One region of the Aneurinibacillus baijiui genome, then DNA from elsewhere that is predicted to be linked to it. Evidence: riboswitches for the same ligand, from Rfam matches in the RefSeq annotation. Region 1 holds a riboswitch; each other region holds the start of a gene.
The links. A riboswitch is a leader RNA that binds a small molecule or an ion and turns the genes downstream of it on or off. The one in region 1 is predicted to bind S-adenosylmethionine.
Positions count from the first base shown of each region.

Region 2: another riboswitch for S-adenosylmethionine. It lies ahead of AB3351_RS14575 (sodium:solute symporter family protein); the one in region 1 lies ahead of AB3351_RS13525 (homocysteine synthase).
Region 3: another riboswitch for S-adenosylmethionine. It lies ahead of AB3351_RS12360 (MetQ/NlpA family ABC transporter substrate-binding protein); the one in region 1 lies ahead of AB3351_RS13525 (homocysteine synthase).
Region 4: another riboswitch for S-adenosylmethionine. It lies ahead of metX (homoserine O-acetyltransferase MetX); the one in region 1 lies ahead of AB3351_RS13525 (homocysteine synthase).

Region 1 covers NZ_JBFTXJ020000006.1:182,336-186,524, reverse strand. Annotated here, with positions in the region: gene AB3351_RS13530 (deoxycytidylate deaminase) at 1-324, opposite strand, end outside; gene AB3351_RS13525 (homocysteine synthase) at 464-1,762, opposite strand; SAM riboswitch class I at 1,872-1,975, opposite strand; gene AB3351_RS13520 (helix-hairpin-helix domain-containing protein) at 2,075-2,764, opposite strand; gene AB3351_RS13515 (DUF2533 family protein) at 2,862-3,110, shown strand; gene comER (late competence protein ComER) at 3,213-4,049, shown strand; gene AB3351_RS13505 (ABC transporter substrate-binding protein) at 4,080-4,189, opposite strand, start outside.
Region 2 covers NZ_JBFTXJ020000007.1:120,228-124,416, forward strand. Annotated here, with positions in the region: gene AB3351_RS14565 (DUF3870 domain-containing protein) at 1-332, opposite strand, end outside; gene AB3351_RS14570 (serine hydrolase domain-containing protein) at 504-1,646, opposite strand; SAM riboswitch class I at 1,823-1,925, shown strand; gene AB3351_RS14575 (sodium:solute symporter family protein) at 2,054-3,685, shown strand; gene AB3351_RS14580 (OsmC family protein) at 3,722-4,189, shown strand.
Region 3 covers NZ_JBFTXJ020000005.1:290,136-294,324, forward strand. Annotated here, with positions in the region: gene AB3351_RS12345 (PrkA family serine protein kinase) at 1-312, opposite strand, end outside; gene AB3351_RS12350 (antibiotic biosynthesis monooxygenase family protein) at 510-815, opposite strand; gene AB3351_RS12355 (DUF1273 domain-containing protein) at 1,140-1,700, opposite strand; gene AB3351_RS12360 (MetQ/NlpA family ABC transporter substrate-binding protein) at 1,813-2,616, opposite strand; SAM riboswitch class I at 2,757-2,884, opposite strand; gene AB3351_RS12365 (HAD family hydrolase) at 2,964-3,692, opposite strand; gene trmL (tRNA (uridine(34)/cytosine(34)/5-carboxymethylaminomethyluridine(34)-2'-O)-methyltransferase TrmL) at 3,714-4,178, opposite strand.
Region 4 covers NZ_JBFTXJ020000014.1:13,651-17,839, reverse strand. Annotated here, with positions in the region: gene AB3351_RS19590 (succinate dehydrogenase cytochrome b558 subunit) at 1-177, opposite strand, end outside; gene metX (homoserine O-acetyltransferase MetX) at 495-1,601, opposite strand; SAM riboswitch class I at 1,731-1,845, opposite strand; gene AB3351_RS19580 (biotin transporter BioY) at 1,992-2,567, shown strand; gene AB3351_RS19575 (aspartate kinase) at 2,623-3,864, opposite strand; lysine riboswitch at 4,053-4,189, opposite strand, start outside.

The DNA.
Region 1 (4,189 bases):
CTGGTCAGTGACATATACCGCCGCCCCCTGCCGATCCGCCTGATCGGTAAAAAGAAGTAAATTCTGTTCCGCATGAATCGTACGGATACATTTCTGCTTCTCTATGATCGCTCCATCTGTATTCGTCTCGTAATAATTATGAAGCATACAGCCAACATCCAGGCAGGAATCGACTCCGCTTGGGCTCCCATTGTATGCGGTACCCAATACCTTTCGATTCCGTGTCAGGACTGCGCCAACATGGCGGCGCGGACATGTTGCACGGGTGGCGGCCATATAGGCCAGATCCATAAAGTATTCATCCCAAGACTTGCGTGTATCCATCTGCCTCCCTCTCCTTCCTCTCTTTCTTCTACCTCAATTTGCATGATCTCTTATTATGATAACTGATAATCAGATAAACCACTACTGCAACAGAAAAAGGACAGGCTACCTTCTCCTGTCCTTCCTCCTGCTGATTTTATTATACTGCAGCCAGTTGGCTTGCCTTAAGTGCCTGTTCAAGATCGGCAATAATATCATCGACAGATTCAATGCCGATGGAGAGACGGATCATATCCGGTGATACGCCCGCTGCTACCTGCTGTTCTTCGGTCAGTTGCTGATGCGTTGTGCTTGCAGGGTGAATCACAAGCGTTTTTGCATCGCCGACGTTTGCAAGATGAGAGAGAAGCTTTAAGCTATTAATGAACCGTTTGCCTTCTTCTAAGCCACCCTTAATCCCAAAGGTAAAGATAGACCCCGCACCTTTTGGCAAGTATTTCTGTGCGCGCTCATAGTATTGATTGCTCTCAAGCCCCGCGTAGTTCACCCATTCTACCAGTTCGTGATTTTCCAAGTATTGCGCTACTTTTTTTGCGTTCTCCACATGACGGTCCATACGCAGATGAAGCGTCTCTAAGCCTTGGAGGAACAGCCAGGAATTAAATGGCGATACCGCAGCGCCAAGATCACGCAGCAGTTGTACGCGAGCTTTAATAATATAGGCAAGATTTCCAACCGCCTCTGTGTATACGACACCATGATAGCTTGGATCTGGTTCAGTAAGACCTGGGAATTTGCCATTGTTCCAGTCAAATTTACCAGAATCGACAATTACACCACCGATGGATGTTCCGTGTCCGCCGATGAATTTGGTAGCGGAATGTACGACAATGTCAGCACCGAATTCAATCGGGCGGCACAAATATGGTGTTGCGAATGTATTGTCTACAATGAACGGGATTCCATTCTCGTGTGCAATCCCAGCCAATACTTCTAGATCAACGACATCCGTACGCGGATTGCCAATTGTTTCCGTGTACAGCGCTTTTGTTTTGTCCGTGATAGCTGCGCGAATTTCATCCGTGTTTTCTGGATTCACGAACTTTACTGTGATGCCAAGCTTTGGCAGAGTATGAGCGAACAGGTTGTATGTTCCGCCATACAGGTTGCTTGAAGCAACAACCTCATCTCCCGCATGGGCAATATTAAGGATCGAGAAGGTGATCGCCGCCTGACCGGATGCGACCGCCAGCGCACCAACCCCCCCTTCAAGCTGTGCAATCCGATTCTCAAACGTATCCTGTGTCGGATTCATAATACGTGTATAAATATTGCCGAATTCCTTAAGTGCAAACAGGTTGGCTGCATGCTCCGTGTCTTTGAATACATAGGACGATGTTTGATAAATCGGTACCGCACGCGATAGCGTTGTCGGGTCCACCTCTTGTCCTCCATGTAAGCATACTGTCTCAAAATTGAATGTGCGTTCTTCTGCCATTTTCAATCTTCCTCCTCAATACCTAATTTTTTTGTTTCGGGCGAGGTACCAAAATAAAAACCCTCTTCTTTGAGAAGAAGAGGGTCGGATAGGCAGGTATGTACCATCGCTCTCATCTTCCAAAGCATACTGCTTTGCTGGATTTAGCACCTTGCACTTCATGCCGGTTGCCGGGCTTCATCGGGCCAGTCCCTCCGCCTCTCTCGATAAGAGATACTATAAAATTGTACTGTGTTGCTTATGTTTTCGTATGCGTTTCTTGCTCTTATTATAGGCTCACTATTCCGACCTGTCAACTTAATTAGAAAATTTTTATTGTACAAAAATTCCGGCTCGCATTTTCTCTACTGTCTTAGCCCCTATCCCAGCTACACCTGTTAACGAATCTATCGTTTTGAACGGGCCATGCTCTTCTCTATACTGCACAATCGCCTCAGCCTTGCGCGGTCCAATTCCCGGTATGGTCTGAAGCTGTTCTACTGTTGCCGTATTAAGATCAACTTTCGCCTCTTCCTTACCCTGCGTTCCGACCGCTGGTGTACTGCCTGTCACAGAGCCTGGAGTCGCATGTCCTGCTGGCGATATTTGCTCTCCTTTGAGCGGGATATAGATCATCATACCATCGACTAGCTTCTGCGCTCCATTAACTTGCTTGGCATCCGCTTCGGGCAGAAGGCCGCCTGCCATCCCAATTGCTTGATAGACCCTTGCATCTGCAGATAACGTATATACACCAGGAGAGACGACTGCGCCTTTTACATCAATCACAAAGGTGGTAGGAGCAGGAACCGTTGTCTGCCTTGTTGGATCGGGGTTTTGCTTTACCTCTGCGCTCTGCTGTTCCTGTCTAGCATCCTCCTGTACAGACGGTTTTGCCTCGCTGAAGGCCAACGGATGCTCTTGCGGTGTATTTTCCATGTTATAAAAATAAACACTACTACCAAGAATAAGAAGACATATACTACTACCAGTCCACTTTTTTTTGTTCCAAGACCACTGCATACGCGACCTTCTCTCCCTTACTTGTGGTTTTCCAACAGATTACCTATAATTTTCATATAAACATTCTGAAAGTGATAAGAAAAAGGAGGATATACTTATGAGTGTTCATGAAGCCATTACTGCACACTCGGCTAAACAAGCCGAATACATTACCCTGTACCGCAAGCTAGACGCAATGCGGGAATCAAGAATTGAGGAAGCTATCGAACAATATAAGCAGGGGGAAGAGATGAATGTCGATTCAATCAATGAAGTCACACACCAGATCAATCAATTGGCCCAACGCCACCACCTGCCTCCCCGCAAGGTTGTTACCGCGGACATGGTACGTGAATTATGCAAATAATTACCAATCAATTCCATTTTAGCACATGTAGAAAAATATGTGTACTGAATTCCTTTTCTTCCCCATACACATTAATCAATCATATTGCCGGGGGGAATCAGGATGCAGATTGGCTTTATCGGAACGGGAAGTATGGGGACAATTCTCATTGAAGCCTTTATTGAATCCGGTGCCGTGCCGCCTGAGCGTATCATTGCCTCGAACCGGACACCGGAGAAGCTGCGGACGCTTGTCAAAAAACATCCCGGAATTGATACCGGAGCCAACATGATTGTTGCGAAGATGGCGGACGTGCTGTTCCTCTGTACCAAGCCACTGGAATATCGAACTGTGCTTGATGAGATTGCACCGTATTTGACACCGGAGAAGCTTGTTCTCTCCATTACAAGCTCTGTCGGAATTCGGCAGCTTGAAGCTCATTCCCACTGTAAAGTAGCCCGGGTGATTCCAAGCATTACGAATACAGCGCTCAGCGGTGCTTCGCTTGTGACGTTCGGTAGCCGACTGCATGACAAGGATCGCACGATGCTGCTATCATTGTTATCCAACATTAGTACACCTATCGAAATTGAAGAAGAAGCAACGCGCATCTCTTCTGATATTGTTAGCTGCGGTCCAGCATTCTTCAGTTTTCTACTACAGCGTTTTATCGACAGCGCTGCTGCGGAGACCACCATAACAGAGAAAGAGGCAACCAGACTTATGACAGAGATGGTAATCGGTATGGGACGGCTTTTAGAAGACGGGCGCTTTTCTCTGCCCACCTTACAAGCTAAGGTATGTGTGCCTGGTGGTGTTACTGGAATTGGACTGCACGTGCTTGATAGGGAGACACGGGACGTATTCACTCACCTAATCGAAGCAACACACCGTAAATTCGATGTGGATGTACTCGAAGTAAAAGAATCGTTTGCTGACAAAAAAAACTCCTTCCACTAACAGGGAAGGAGTTTTTTGGTGCAGTTCTGATTACTTGATGACTTCAGCGGCGGCTTTTAGTTTGTCAGGAACAGATAGGCCGGCGGCTTTCGCTGCAGCTTCATTGACAATCAATTGTACATCCTTTAGGGTTTCTACCG
Region 2 (4,189 bases), on a different contig from region 1:
TACGATACAGACTCTGTATTCGTCTTAATTGCTTTATACTTCTTCTGCGCATCCTTATAAGCCACAATTAATGCCTTCTGTGATGAACCGTGATAACGGCGGCGAATCTCACCTGCCATCGCTTCTGTCTCCCATATCGTGCGCCCTACAAAGATTGAGCGCACAAAATCAGATGTAAGCGGAATGGTAGATGAACAGCCCGCGTCAATAATCTTATCGCTGCGGCAATCAATCACCAGCCCAATAAAAAACGCATTATACTGCTGGGTGATCGGATTGTTAATCGACGATTGCGCATCGCCTACGATATAGATAGAATCGGCATCATACAGCACAGAAGTCCTCATTTCTCCGCTATACGGCCAGGCTCCCCGGGATGTCCAAAGGAACGCTTCAGACGACCGGCTTCCTGCATAGCGGCGACTAGTTCTAGGCTTAATTTTAACAGAAAATAATGTATTTTGTAAATAATACAATTCGGATTATTTGTCTATATTTTCTTTCTATTTGGTATACAGTGTTCGACAGATTTCTTCTTCCGCCGTAAAAAAAGCCCCGCCTTTTCGCTGGATAAGTCCATTCATAAGATAAATCACACCTCGTTTTGCCTCCTTGTCAAAATACATACCAGAGAGAAGCCCGTATGCATCTCCTGCATGTCCGATGAGCAATCGATTCGGCACCAGATCTTCCGTAATATGAAAGTTCAATCCCGATTTGCAAAAGAAACGATCCGCTGAATGACCGCTCCACTGCACACTATGCATCTGCTTGCATGTTCCCTGCTGCAAGATACGTACACCATTCCATGCGCCGTCATGCAGATGCGCCAGCATGAACCTGCTCAAATCGGACGCATGCGTACGCACACCGCCCTGCGGTCCGAAGATGGAACCGTTTGTTCCGGGTACATAGCGGCTGTAATCAATGCTCGCTGGCTTAATACCCCGGTACTCATCCATACTCGCATGGAATGCTTTCTTCTCTTCATCGTATTCATACAAGACCGCAATCCTGTCCATCTGCTGGTAATCCTGAATCGCGAAGCTTGTATCCTTCATGCCAAGCGGTGTAAAAATATGTTGTTGGCAATACAGATCAAAGCGCTGGCCTGATTGTTTTTCTATAATGGTTGCAAGAATGATAGCGCCCAGATTCGAATATTCGAACCGCCCGTTATCTTCCGGCGGGTACGCCCCCCAGAGATCTTCCGTATAATAACGCCCTTGCGGGAGTAAAAGCTCTCGTAGGTCCAACATAGGCGGGTTCTCACTTCGGGAAGCGATTACAAAATCAACATACACATCCTGTAAACTAGATGTATGCGTCATCAATTGTCGCAGCGTAACAGGGTGTTCAGGATAGCCAGGATTACGCAGCTTATATCCTACATACTCTCCCACCTCCCTATCAAGATCGCATAAGCCTTGCTCAACAAGCTGCATGAGCGCGGTTGCGGTGATTGTCTTGGAAATCGATGCTGCCCGAAACACCGTATCATGCGTTACCGGTATTCGTCGGTCGTAATCCGCCCATCCATAGCTGCCACGCCAGCATATATCCTGCCCTTGCACTACAGCCGCAGATAGGCCGATTACTTGATGGGCAGCCATAATTTCTTTTATCCGTGCATCCACTCGCTTCATCTCCACCTTTCTTTTCCCAATAAAAATATGAGATGCTCCTAAGCTAGCACCTATTCAACCTATAAATTACCATATTATTTGATGCTCAGAGAAAGTAATTTTCAAAAAACAAATTCCTTATTGACATATCGGAATAATACATTTATGATTAGACACAACTTCATATCCACGATCATTTCTTATCCAGAGAGACTGAGGGATCTGGCCCAATGACGTCTCAGCAACCTGTCTTATACAAGGTGCTACCTCCAGCAGAAGCTTTATTCTGGCAGATAAGAGGAACGAATGCATGCAACCATCCTCTTCTCTTGTGAGAAGAGGATTTTTTATTGTCGAGAAGCAGTGCATGGAACTCTTATCAACGTTAAACCAAGTAAACCTATATACAAAAAAGGAGTGTGAACACAATGACAACGGTTGGATATTGGTTTGTGTCTTTAGCTGTCGCCTATACGGTTCTTCTTATTTCCATCGGCCGAATTGCCCGTAGAAAAGCAGCCGGCGGCAGCGGATATTTCGTAGGCGGCAGGAATTTTACTACACTATTCGTAGCAGTATGTATTACAGGCTTATTCTCAGGGTCTTCTTTCATCTCTATTATTGAGCTCTCTTATCTCAAAGGGGTATCTGCCGTGTGGTACGGTGTAGCTGAAACGCTGCAAGTACTGCTCATCGCTACACTACTGATCGCCCCTTTCCGTAAAAAACTTATCATTACTGTATCCGGATTGATCGGTGATCACTTTGGCCGCAAAGCACGGGCGCTTGGCGGTGCCATTACCGCTTTTGCCTTCCCGATGTGGTCGGTAGCCACAGCGTTAGCCTTCGCTTCGGCGCTCCATGTATTTACCGGTATTTCCTTACTCGTTTCGGTAGCACTGACAGCTGTATTGCTGTTTGCATATCTGCAATTTGGCGGTATGTGGGCCATCGGCTACACACAGCTACTGAATACGATCGTCTTCTATATTATGCTTGTCATCGGCTTTGCGGCTGTACTTATTTATCCGGGAATTGACGGACTTAAGGAATTTGCGGCAGCCAAACCGCACATGTACTCTCCTGCGGGTGCAGGCATTCAGACGATTGTAGCCTGGTTCGGTACGTTTCTCGTCAACGTCGTATTAGCACAAGCAGCATTCCAGATGGCACTATCATGCCGTACACCAGAAGAAGGGAAACGCGGCCTATTATGGGCAGCCGTTCTTGGCATCCCGCTCATCATCGGAGCGGTTGTCTTTGGCTTGGCAGCAGCAAGCGTGATTCCAGATGAGACGCGTGGGTTGATTGCCATTCCACAGTATTTGATGCAGGCCCTGCCGGCACCGCTCGTCGCTTTATTCTTCCTCGGCTTCTGGGCTTGTGCGTTGAGCTGGGGCGCACCCTGCCAGTTCTCTGGGGCCACAAGCCTTGGCAAAGACGTCGGGGAAGCCATCCATCCAGGACAGAGCGAGCAGACATACATCCGCTATACGAAATGGTCTCTGGCAGCCCTTACGGTACTAATGGTCATCTTCGCCTCACTGCGGGCCGAGCAATCCGCATGGTGGAACGTTCTTGCCTGGGTCACACGCAATTCCGCAACATTCGCACCCGTCGTTGCAGCGCTGTTCTGGCCGCTCGCTACACGACGTGCTGTACTTGCATCTATGGCAGCAGGTACATTCACCGGTCTGCTCTGGTATTATTTGAGCGGCTGGCAGATTAGCAGCTTTTTCTTGAACACACACCCTGTATGGCCGGGCATGATCGCCAATATGCTAACACTCATACTCATAACGATTGCAGAGAATAGCGGCCGCATCACCTGGAACCTGCACACGTCACGCAGCGCACTTGGCAGGATATGCCTCGCTACAGGTATTGTATTCGTAGGAATAATCAGCTTTGCTTTTTCCTGGCTCTATCAAACAGGATTATTGGGATTGTGCCTGTTTATCGTAGTAATTAGCGCCTTCTTCACGCTGATGACATTCACATCCGCTAAAGATCCGGAAGCAATGTATACACAAGAAGTTAAAAAGGCTTCGGCACAATAACCAAGTCTAGTAATAGAAGTAAGGAGGAATTATATAATGACAACAACCAAAGAAAACGACGCAACAAAAGAGATTCGAAAAGTACGCGCCCAAACAGAATGGGTACATGGTTTTGAAACGGTACAGCATATACGTGACTTCGCCTTCACCATCGACGAGCCGGAGAAAATCGGCGGTACAAACAAAGGGCCGACTCCGCTCGAATATGTGCTCGGTGCTTATAACGGCTGTCTGCAAGTTGTCATTGAGACGATTGCCCGTGAACTTGGCGTGCATATTGTAGCAATCTCCTTATACAGCGAAGGTACAGTAGATCGGCGCGGTATGTTCGGAACAGCCGATGTCTCTCCTCATTTTCAACAGATTCGCACTACTATAGAAATAGAGGCAGCAGGCAAGGAAAAACTCGAAGAACTCAAGAAAAAGCTGTACCAACGATGCCCGATGTACAACTTAATCAAAGACGCAGGCATTGAACAGGAAATCATTTGGAAAGTCAAATAA
Region 3 (4,189 bases), on a different contig from region 1:
CGGACCCATTAGCAATAGAATTCTTTTTCGCACATCCAGGCGCATCGCTGAAGAGTGAAAATATTCTTCCACCAGCTTCTCAATTGCCCGATCCAATCCGTACATTTCCCGGCTAAAAAATTTGTAGCTTTTGCTTCCATCCTCATTATGTTCAATCCCGGCATGCTTGATCATGTTATACACCCGGGAGTGTGCGGTCTGAGCAACGTGCGGATTTTGTCTTACAATCTCAAGGTACTCGGCGAATGTCCCTTCCCATACGAGCTGTTCTTCACGTGCACGGTATTCTGCAATCCGCTTTAGGATATCCATCGGGCACTCCTCTCCTTTTCTTCGTTCAGAATGATCAGTCATGGGATGCATTTTTACTATCCTATTCGGTGGATGCAGATGACATGCTAAATATCTGACCGCTTTACGTTAATGAAGCAGCGCCGCATCTTTCACTCTTCATAAAAACAGGGCTAAAACGTGTGTATATCACACATTTCAGCCCTGTTTTTATGTCTTTACTTGTCGTATGTAGCTCCATGCATGACTTCAAACACTTCAAGCTTAGAGCCTGTAGCTGGATTATTGTCAGAGGAGTGGGAATGTGCCTGCCGGAAGCTATCGCTCTCAGTCCAAGCTTTGAACGATTCTTCGCTATCCCACTTTGTATAGACGACCTGCTTGTCCCCATCTGTTGCACTCAAGAACTGAAATTCAAGGCAGCCAGGAACATTAGCCATTCGCTCCGCACTTTTGCCGAACATTTCTCCCATACGACCTTTCATCGCTTCAGGAACTTGCAATACATTCATGACAACGTACATACAATGCACCTCCATAAAGTATCAATCTCTCTCACTATAGCAAATCATCTCGACATTTTCCAATCACAAGCGTACAAACTTTGTCAAGATTACCGTATGCCCATATGTTCCCATCATATAGTGGATCAGGTATAATAAAAGGGAAATTTACACTTGGGAGAGGGGATATGAACGATGGGTATGGTGATTGTTTTAGTAGTGACGGGCTTGGTGCTTGGCGCAATTTTCACTGCAGGATACAATGAGGACAAAACGTGGGGTCTGTAATACTTCGTTGATAAGGTAAAGCGCTGCCAGTCTGTATTGGCAGCGCTTTTTAAACGGTTACACACCGAATTCATTTTCCTGTTCTTCTTCTACTACCATCTGCAGGTCATACGCAGCAATCGCCGCATAGCAATATTCGCCCAACTCGCTCCGCCTTTTTGCTTCCGCTACGATATATTGAGGAGATCCTTCATTTTCTTCATCATACACTGCGAGCAAGCCATCTGAATTATCAAGAAGAAATGCATTTTTCGCCTTGAATTGCCACGCTCCTTCATACGGACGCTTGGTGATACTGGTGACAAAGTCCGCTTCCCCAAGCAGATTTCTATAGTATGTCTGCTTCTCTTCCTGCCACTTGCTCTCCTGTTCAAGAAATGGCGTAAGAACCGCAAGCTTCAGAGAAGGATACATCTCCTTCAATTCAAGCACGACTTCCGCTGCCCATAATTCAACTCCAAGCTGGCCGCTTATAATCATCCATTCGGCTCCATCCTCAATATAAGAGACAAGGCGCTTGCGAATCGCCTTTTTAATATAGCCAATCCCAGGATGCTTCGTATCAAAAATCCCCAATTCATGGGGTTTGTATCCTGTAATTACGATTCGTCTTAGCACTCAGCTTCCCCCCTCCTGCTTATCTTACCTCTCTTTTAATTGTTGTACCAGTATGGCTTGCCGCATTAAAAAAGACAGAGAGCACACCTGCTCTCTGTCGTATCTTCACGTATTAAAATACCGGAATTACCGAGCCTTTATACTTCTCGTCGATGAATTTTTTCACATCTTCAGATTTAAGTACTTGCAGAAGTTTTTTGATTTCTTCTCGATTTTCGTCGCCTTCTTTTACTGCCACGATGTTAGCGAACGTTTTGGCTGCCTCGGAATCTTTTTTCTCCATCGCTAATGCTTGATCAAATGTCAAGCCGCCTTCCATCGCATAGTTTCCGTTAATTATGGCATAATCCACTTCACCGATTGCACGCGGCAGAAGAGAGGCCTGCATTTCTTTGATTTGAATATTATGCGGATTTTCTACAATATCCTGCTTGGTCAGACTGTTAAGGTCTTTACCGGCTGTAAGTGTAATCCAGCCTTTTGATTCGATCAGCTTAAGTGCACGTGCACCGTTCGATACATCATCCGGAATCGCTACGACAGCACCGTTTTTCGGCTGTGCAGCTTTTTCTTTACCCGGATATAACCCCATCGGCTCTAGGTGAATACCGTCCAATGCTTTAATATGTGTACCGTGCTTCTTATTGAACTCATCAAGGTACGGCACTGTCTGGAAGTAGTTGGCTGCTACTTGCTTTTCTTCTAGGGCTGTATTCGGCAGAACGTAATCGTCGAATACTCTCACTTCCATCTCCACACCTTGTTCCTTTAGCTTATCTTTCACATGATCAAGAATTTCCGCATGTGGAACCGCGCTTGCGCCTACGACAATTTTCTTTTTATCCTCACCGCCGCCGCACGCTGCAAGCATGCTGACTACGAACAGCAGCATAACAGATATAAACCATTTTTTCATCGTCTATTCCCTCTTCTTCATGTAGTGTAGTTGATGTCTAAGGCTGCTCGTCACTGCGTAATGTGTACGGGCCCAGTACACATCACACAAAAAAACCTCTCAAGACAGACAAGAGAGGTTTGGTTATACGTTCATGCATACTCTTATCTGCCAAGACACCATGATCCAACGTGTCTTGCTGGAATTAGCACAGCCTTCTTCTTACGCATAAGAAGAATTCCGCTGCCGGGTTTCATCGGGCCAGTCCCTCCACCTCTCTCGATAAGCGAGATCACTATATAGTTGTACTGAGAAGTATATTACGCATCTTTTGCAAGATTGTCAATTACTTTTTTTATAAATCAGTTTTATTTATCCGTCAAAAAAATCCCTGTACCCGCCGCAAGCTGTTCGTATAATTCTTTCAAGGTACCGCTCGCATCTACGCGATGCTGCGGAACTCCTCGGTCGATCTTATAATCTTCCACGAGGAACGTCTTCAAACCAACCTCTGCAGCTACCATGTCCTGCTGCATATCATTTCCAACCATAATCGTATCTTCTGGTCGCACACCGATCCGCTCACAAATTTCTAAGAAGTATTTTGGATTCGGCTTGCAATAACGTGCCTCTTCAAAAACAGTAACATGCTCAAAGTCATCTTCTACAAGTCCGGCCCACTTCATTCGTTCGCGAATAGCCATACCCGGAAATACGGGATTGGTTGCAACAACCATGCGATAGCCGCGCTTCTTTGCTTCCTCCACTACCTTTAGTGCATAGGGGTGCGGTTCAATTTCTTCTTTTAACAAAGGAAATTCTTCTGCATAAAACGTATCAAATAACGGCCAGATTACATTCTCCTCTACCCCGCATGTTGAAAAGAAATGCTCACGAAATATCTCTTCGTTGGTACGGTCTGGGCCATCGTCTTTCATCATTTGTTTAGTTGCATCCCATACAGATTTAATCAGTTGTTCTGGTTGAACAATATGGGCTGTATATTCCCCCAGCCGTTTCATATAGCGATTCATGAACGCCTCGGTATCAAGCGTTAACAGCGTTCCATCCAAATCAAAAAATATGGCTCGTTCCACTATGCAACACTCTCCTCTTTATTATTTCATTCCTGGATAACCAACCTGACGCAGCGCTTCATATAGAATAACCGCCGCCGTATTGGATAGATTCAATGAACGCGTTGCATCTCCCATCGGAATACGGATAATCTGTCCAGGATATTGCGCTAGAATATCTTCAGGAATTCCTGTTGTTTCTTTACCGAAAATAAAAAAATCACCATCCCTATACTCTGCGTCGGAATGGTACTGATCCCCGCTTGTCTCGATAAAGAAAAAACGTCCATCAGGGTGCTTTGCCGCAAACTCAGCAAAGGACTGATAATATGTAAGATCAACCGCATGCCAATAATCAAGCCCTGCCCGCTTTAAGTACTTATCATCTGTCGAGAACCCCAGCGGTTCAATTAGGTGTAAGCGGGTACGGGTTGCCGCGCATGTACGGGCAACATTCCCCGTATTAGCCGGGATCAATGGCTCATGAAGCACAATGTTAAACGCCATCCTTTTGTTCA
Region 4 (4,189 bases), on a different contig from region 1:
TTCAATCAAAGCCAGGAATGGAATTCCTTCCATAATTTCAACACGCTCAAGAAAAGCTTCTTCGCCGCGCGTTGCATAGAAGTTCGTAAATAAGTGAACGAACAAAAATCCCCCGATTGGTACAACCCCTAGCAGGGAATGTAGTTTACGGTTAAAAAAGTGACGGTGATTCAGCATTGCACAGACTCCCCCTTTCACAAGGTTACGTTTCAGATTTTCTAGTTTGACACTTTTTTCACAAAAATAATCAATTTCTCTCCGACTTCTTCATCTACGTACGTGAAGATTCCCTACCACTCTCTCGTCTCTCTAGAAATTCCCCCTTTGCTCACTCCATTCCACATGCATGACATGAAGAAAAGCTTCCCGAGGAAGCCTTAAAATAAATGAAGACTTTGTGACAGATTCATTTTACTCCGTATGGAAGGTAGCGTCAAGAAAAGCAGCGGACAAATTGTCGAAATACGCCGATAATCTGTGGACAATCTTTATAATTATCTCGGGGCAGCAGACGGAGCGAAAATATTAGCCGCATGTTTCTCAATAAACCGTTCAACTAACGGACCAATTTTTACAAATTCGACAAGAAAGCCGTCATGGCCATAGATGGATTCGACAAAATGATAATCCACATCCTTACCAAGTGCTCGCATAAGATCGACAATCTCCTCCTGATGGTCGGCAGGATACAATAAATCTTTTGAAATTGCTACAGATAGAACCTTAGCTTCAATTCTCTCAAGTGCAGCCTTAATCCCGCCTCGTCCTCGACCAATATCGTGCGAATCCATTGCCTTTAGCAAATACAGATAGCTATTGGCATCGAATCGCGTGACCAGCTTCTGCCCCTGATAGCGCAAATAGCTTTCAATGTTAAAGGTGGAATCGAACTGCATTACATCGCGTTCATCCTTTAACCGTCGGCCAAATCGATACTCAAATAAATCAGCAGTACGATACGTGATCATGCCAAGCATCCGGGCTATGGATAATCCATTTACAGGCCCTTTTTCCGGATAATAGCTGCCGTTTTTCCACTCGGGATCGGATAGAATCGCCTGTCTTCCTACATCATTATAAGCAATCGCTACAGCTGACAAGCGTGCGGATGTCGCAATTGGCAGGACAAGATGCATCATTTCCGGATACATCACCGCCCACTCATATACCTGCATGCCGCCCATGGAACCGCCCACCACAGCAAAGAGCTTCTCAATTCCTAATTGCTCAATCAACATATACTGCAGCTTCACCATATCCCGAATCGTCACAACCGGAAAAGCAGCACCATACGGCTCTCCCGTCTCCGGGTTCGAAGAGGCGGGACCCGTTGTACCTGCACAGCCTCCCAGCACGTTTGACGTGATTACAAAATATTTATTCGTATCAACGTATCGTCCGGGGCCAATCAGTCCTTCCCACCATCCTGGGGTCTCTTCATCTCCCACCGCATATGCATCACCGGTAAGCGCGTGACACACCAAAATCGCATTGGTCTTCTCCTCATTTAGCGTCCCGCTCGCCTCATAAGCAATCTCAACCTGCTTGAGTGTAGCTCCACACTCCAACGTTATTTCATCTATAACCATCTTCTGTATCATGCGCTTATTCACTCCTTTCTAGCAGGAAGTCAGAAGAATCCCTCTTCCCTTCCTCTTAGCGTTTATCTTCATGTCATGAAAAAAACGCCGCTTCCTATAAGGAAGAGGCGTTTATATGGCGCATACCTCCCCTTATCTTCCAGAACGAAACATATCGTTCTGCTGGAGTTAGCACCTTATCCGCGCAAACGCGCGGGGTTGCCGGGCTTCATCGGGCCAGTCCCTCCGCCTCTCTTGATAAGAGCTATCATAAAATTGTATTCCGACTTTCTACGAGTTAGTTCAATACTACGGTTTTTACTGACTAATGTCAATATTGACAAAAAGGACATCCGCTTTGTAAACTTATATTATGTATTAGGTTAACAAATTATCACGAAGGAGCAACCTATGAACATTGAAAGTAGAAAAATGTTAATTTTATCGGCCTTATTCTGTGCGATCATCGCCGTCTTCGCACAAATTTCTATCTCATTCATTCCGCAAGTTCCATTCACCCTGCAGAATTTTGCCATTGCGCTAGCCCCCATTATTCTCGGTCGCCGCTATGGTACAATCGCCGTTCTGCTCTATCTACTGCTCGGAGCCATTGGGGCTCCGGTATTTGCCCAATTCTCAGGTGGGATGGGCATTCTCATCGGCAAAACAGGTGGCTATTTGCTCGGATACGTTGTAGCGGTTTTTGTTATGGGAACAATCTTTAAGGGTAAGGATATCACATTTACCCGCGCATTTGTTGCTAATCTTATCGGCTTACTAATTATTTATGCGTTCGGTGTTACCCAGCTTAAGCTCGTCTTGAGTCTATCGTGGGGCCAGGCATTCACATTCGGAATGGGACTGTTCGTTATTCCTGACCTGGTAAAAGTGGCGGCCGCTTCTTACCTGGGAATCCTCATCCGCCACCGACTTGACGCAGCAGGTCTCCTGCCTGCTTCTGTGCGCAATAATCGAAGCGTCGCGTAAGTACTGAAAAAAGGACAAGCCCATGCCGTTTTTATCTGGCATGGGCTTGCTTTTTTTATCCTCCGTATACAACAGCAGTCTCTTTGACATCTAACCCAAACGATGTATGCAGACTCTGTACAGCATCCTCTATTCTTTCCACTGGAATAATGCTAGAGACCTTAATTTCCGAAGTAGATACCATCTTGATCTCAATTCCTTGTTCCGCAAGGCAGGTGAACATCTGAGCAGCTACCCCTGGGTTTGTAATCATACCTGCGCCTACGATAGATACCTTAGCAAGTTCCTCCTCTGCCATCGCATAGCCAAATTGCAGCGCTTCGCGATGCTTCAGCAATACATCGAGTGTTTTCTTTACTTCATCTCCGCTTACCGAAAATGACACATTTGTCGTATTCGCTTCATACGCACTCTGTACAATAACATCGACATTAATATGTTCCTCAGCCAACACCGCAAAGAGCTTAGCCATGGCCTCCACTCTTGACGGCAGATCAGCTACCGTAATTTTGGCGACATTTTTATCATGAGCGATGCCGCTCACTGCAAGTCCTTGTTCCATATTCGCTTCCTCCTCTATCATCGTTCCTTCTGCCTCAGTGAAACTCGATCGAACCGTTACACTTACTTGATGCTGCTTCGCGCACTCCACCGCACGTGGATGCAGAACACCTGCACCAAGCGTCGCAAGCTCTAGCATCTCATCATGTGAGATGCTCACAAGCCTTCTGGCAAGAGGAACCATACGCGGGTCTGCCGTATAGACTCCGTCCACATCCGTATATATTTCACACTTTTTTCCATCAAGTGCCGCAGCTAATGCAACCGCGGTCGTATCAGAACCGCCGCGCCCAAGCGTCATAATCTCTCCATGCGCCGAAACTCCTTGAAACCCGGCTACTACCACCACGTTTCCCTTATTCAATGCTTCTATGATGAATGCGGTATCAATCCGATCAATACGAGCCTTCATATGTATATCTTCTGTCATGATTCCTGCTTGCCATCCGGTCATAGATACAGCAGCCTGGCCTTGTTCTTGAAGTGCCATCGTCAATAATGCGATCGATACCTGCTCCCCGGTTGTAAGCAGCATGTCCATCTCACGCGGATGTGGCTCATCCGTAATCTGCTTCGCCATATCCACTAAGACATCGGTCGATTTTCCCATTGCTGATACTACCACAACCACTTGATGGCCCTTCTGCACCGTTGATATGACACGCTGGGCTACTGCTTGAATTCGTTCGATTGTGCCGACGGATGTACCGCCAAATTTTTGTACAATTATGCTCACTTTGTGTACCCTCCTCAAATTAAGATAATATTCTTCTCTTCATTATCAGAGTACTCCGCACACATATGAGGGTTAGAGAACGCAATGCCGGATCAATAAAAAAGACAACAGCAAGGCATAGGCCAAAGCGGTTGTCTGTAGATTCTCAAGAAATATAATGACAGCGAACGCTCACTTCCCTACTCCCTGTGCGAGATAGTACTCCACCGGCTATCTGGGACGATGATCCGGTGACAGTTCTGCATTTGTTCAATGCAGACCCAACAGCAGACGTTGAGATCCGTTCTGCCATTTCGGCGAATTCCCCTTTCTCCCGCTTTCCCTG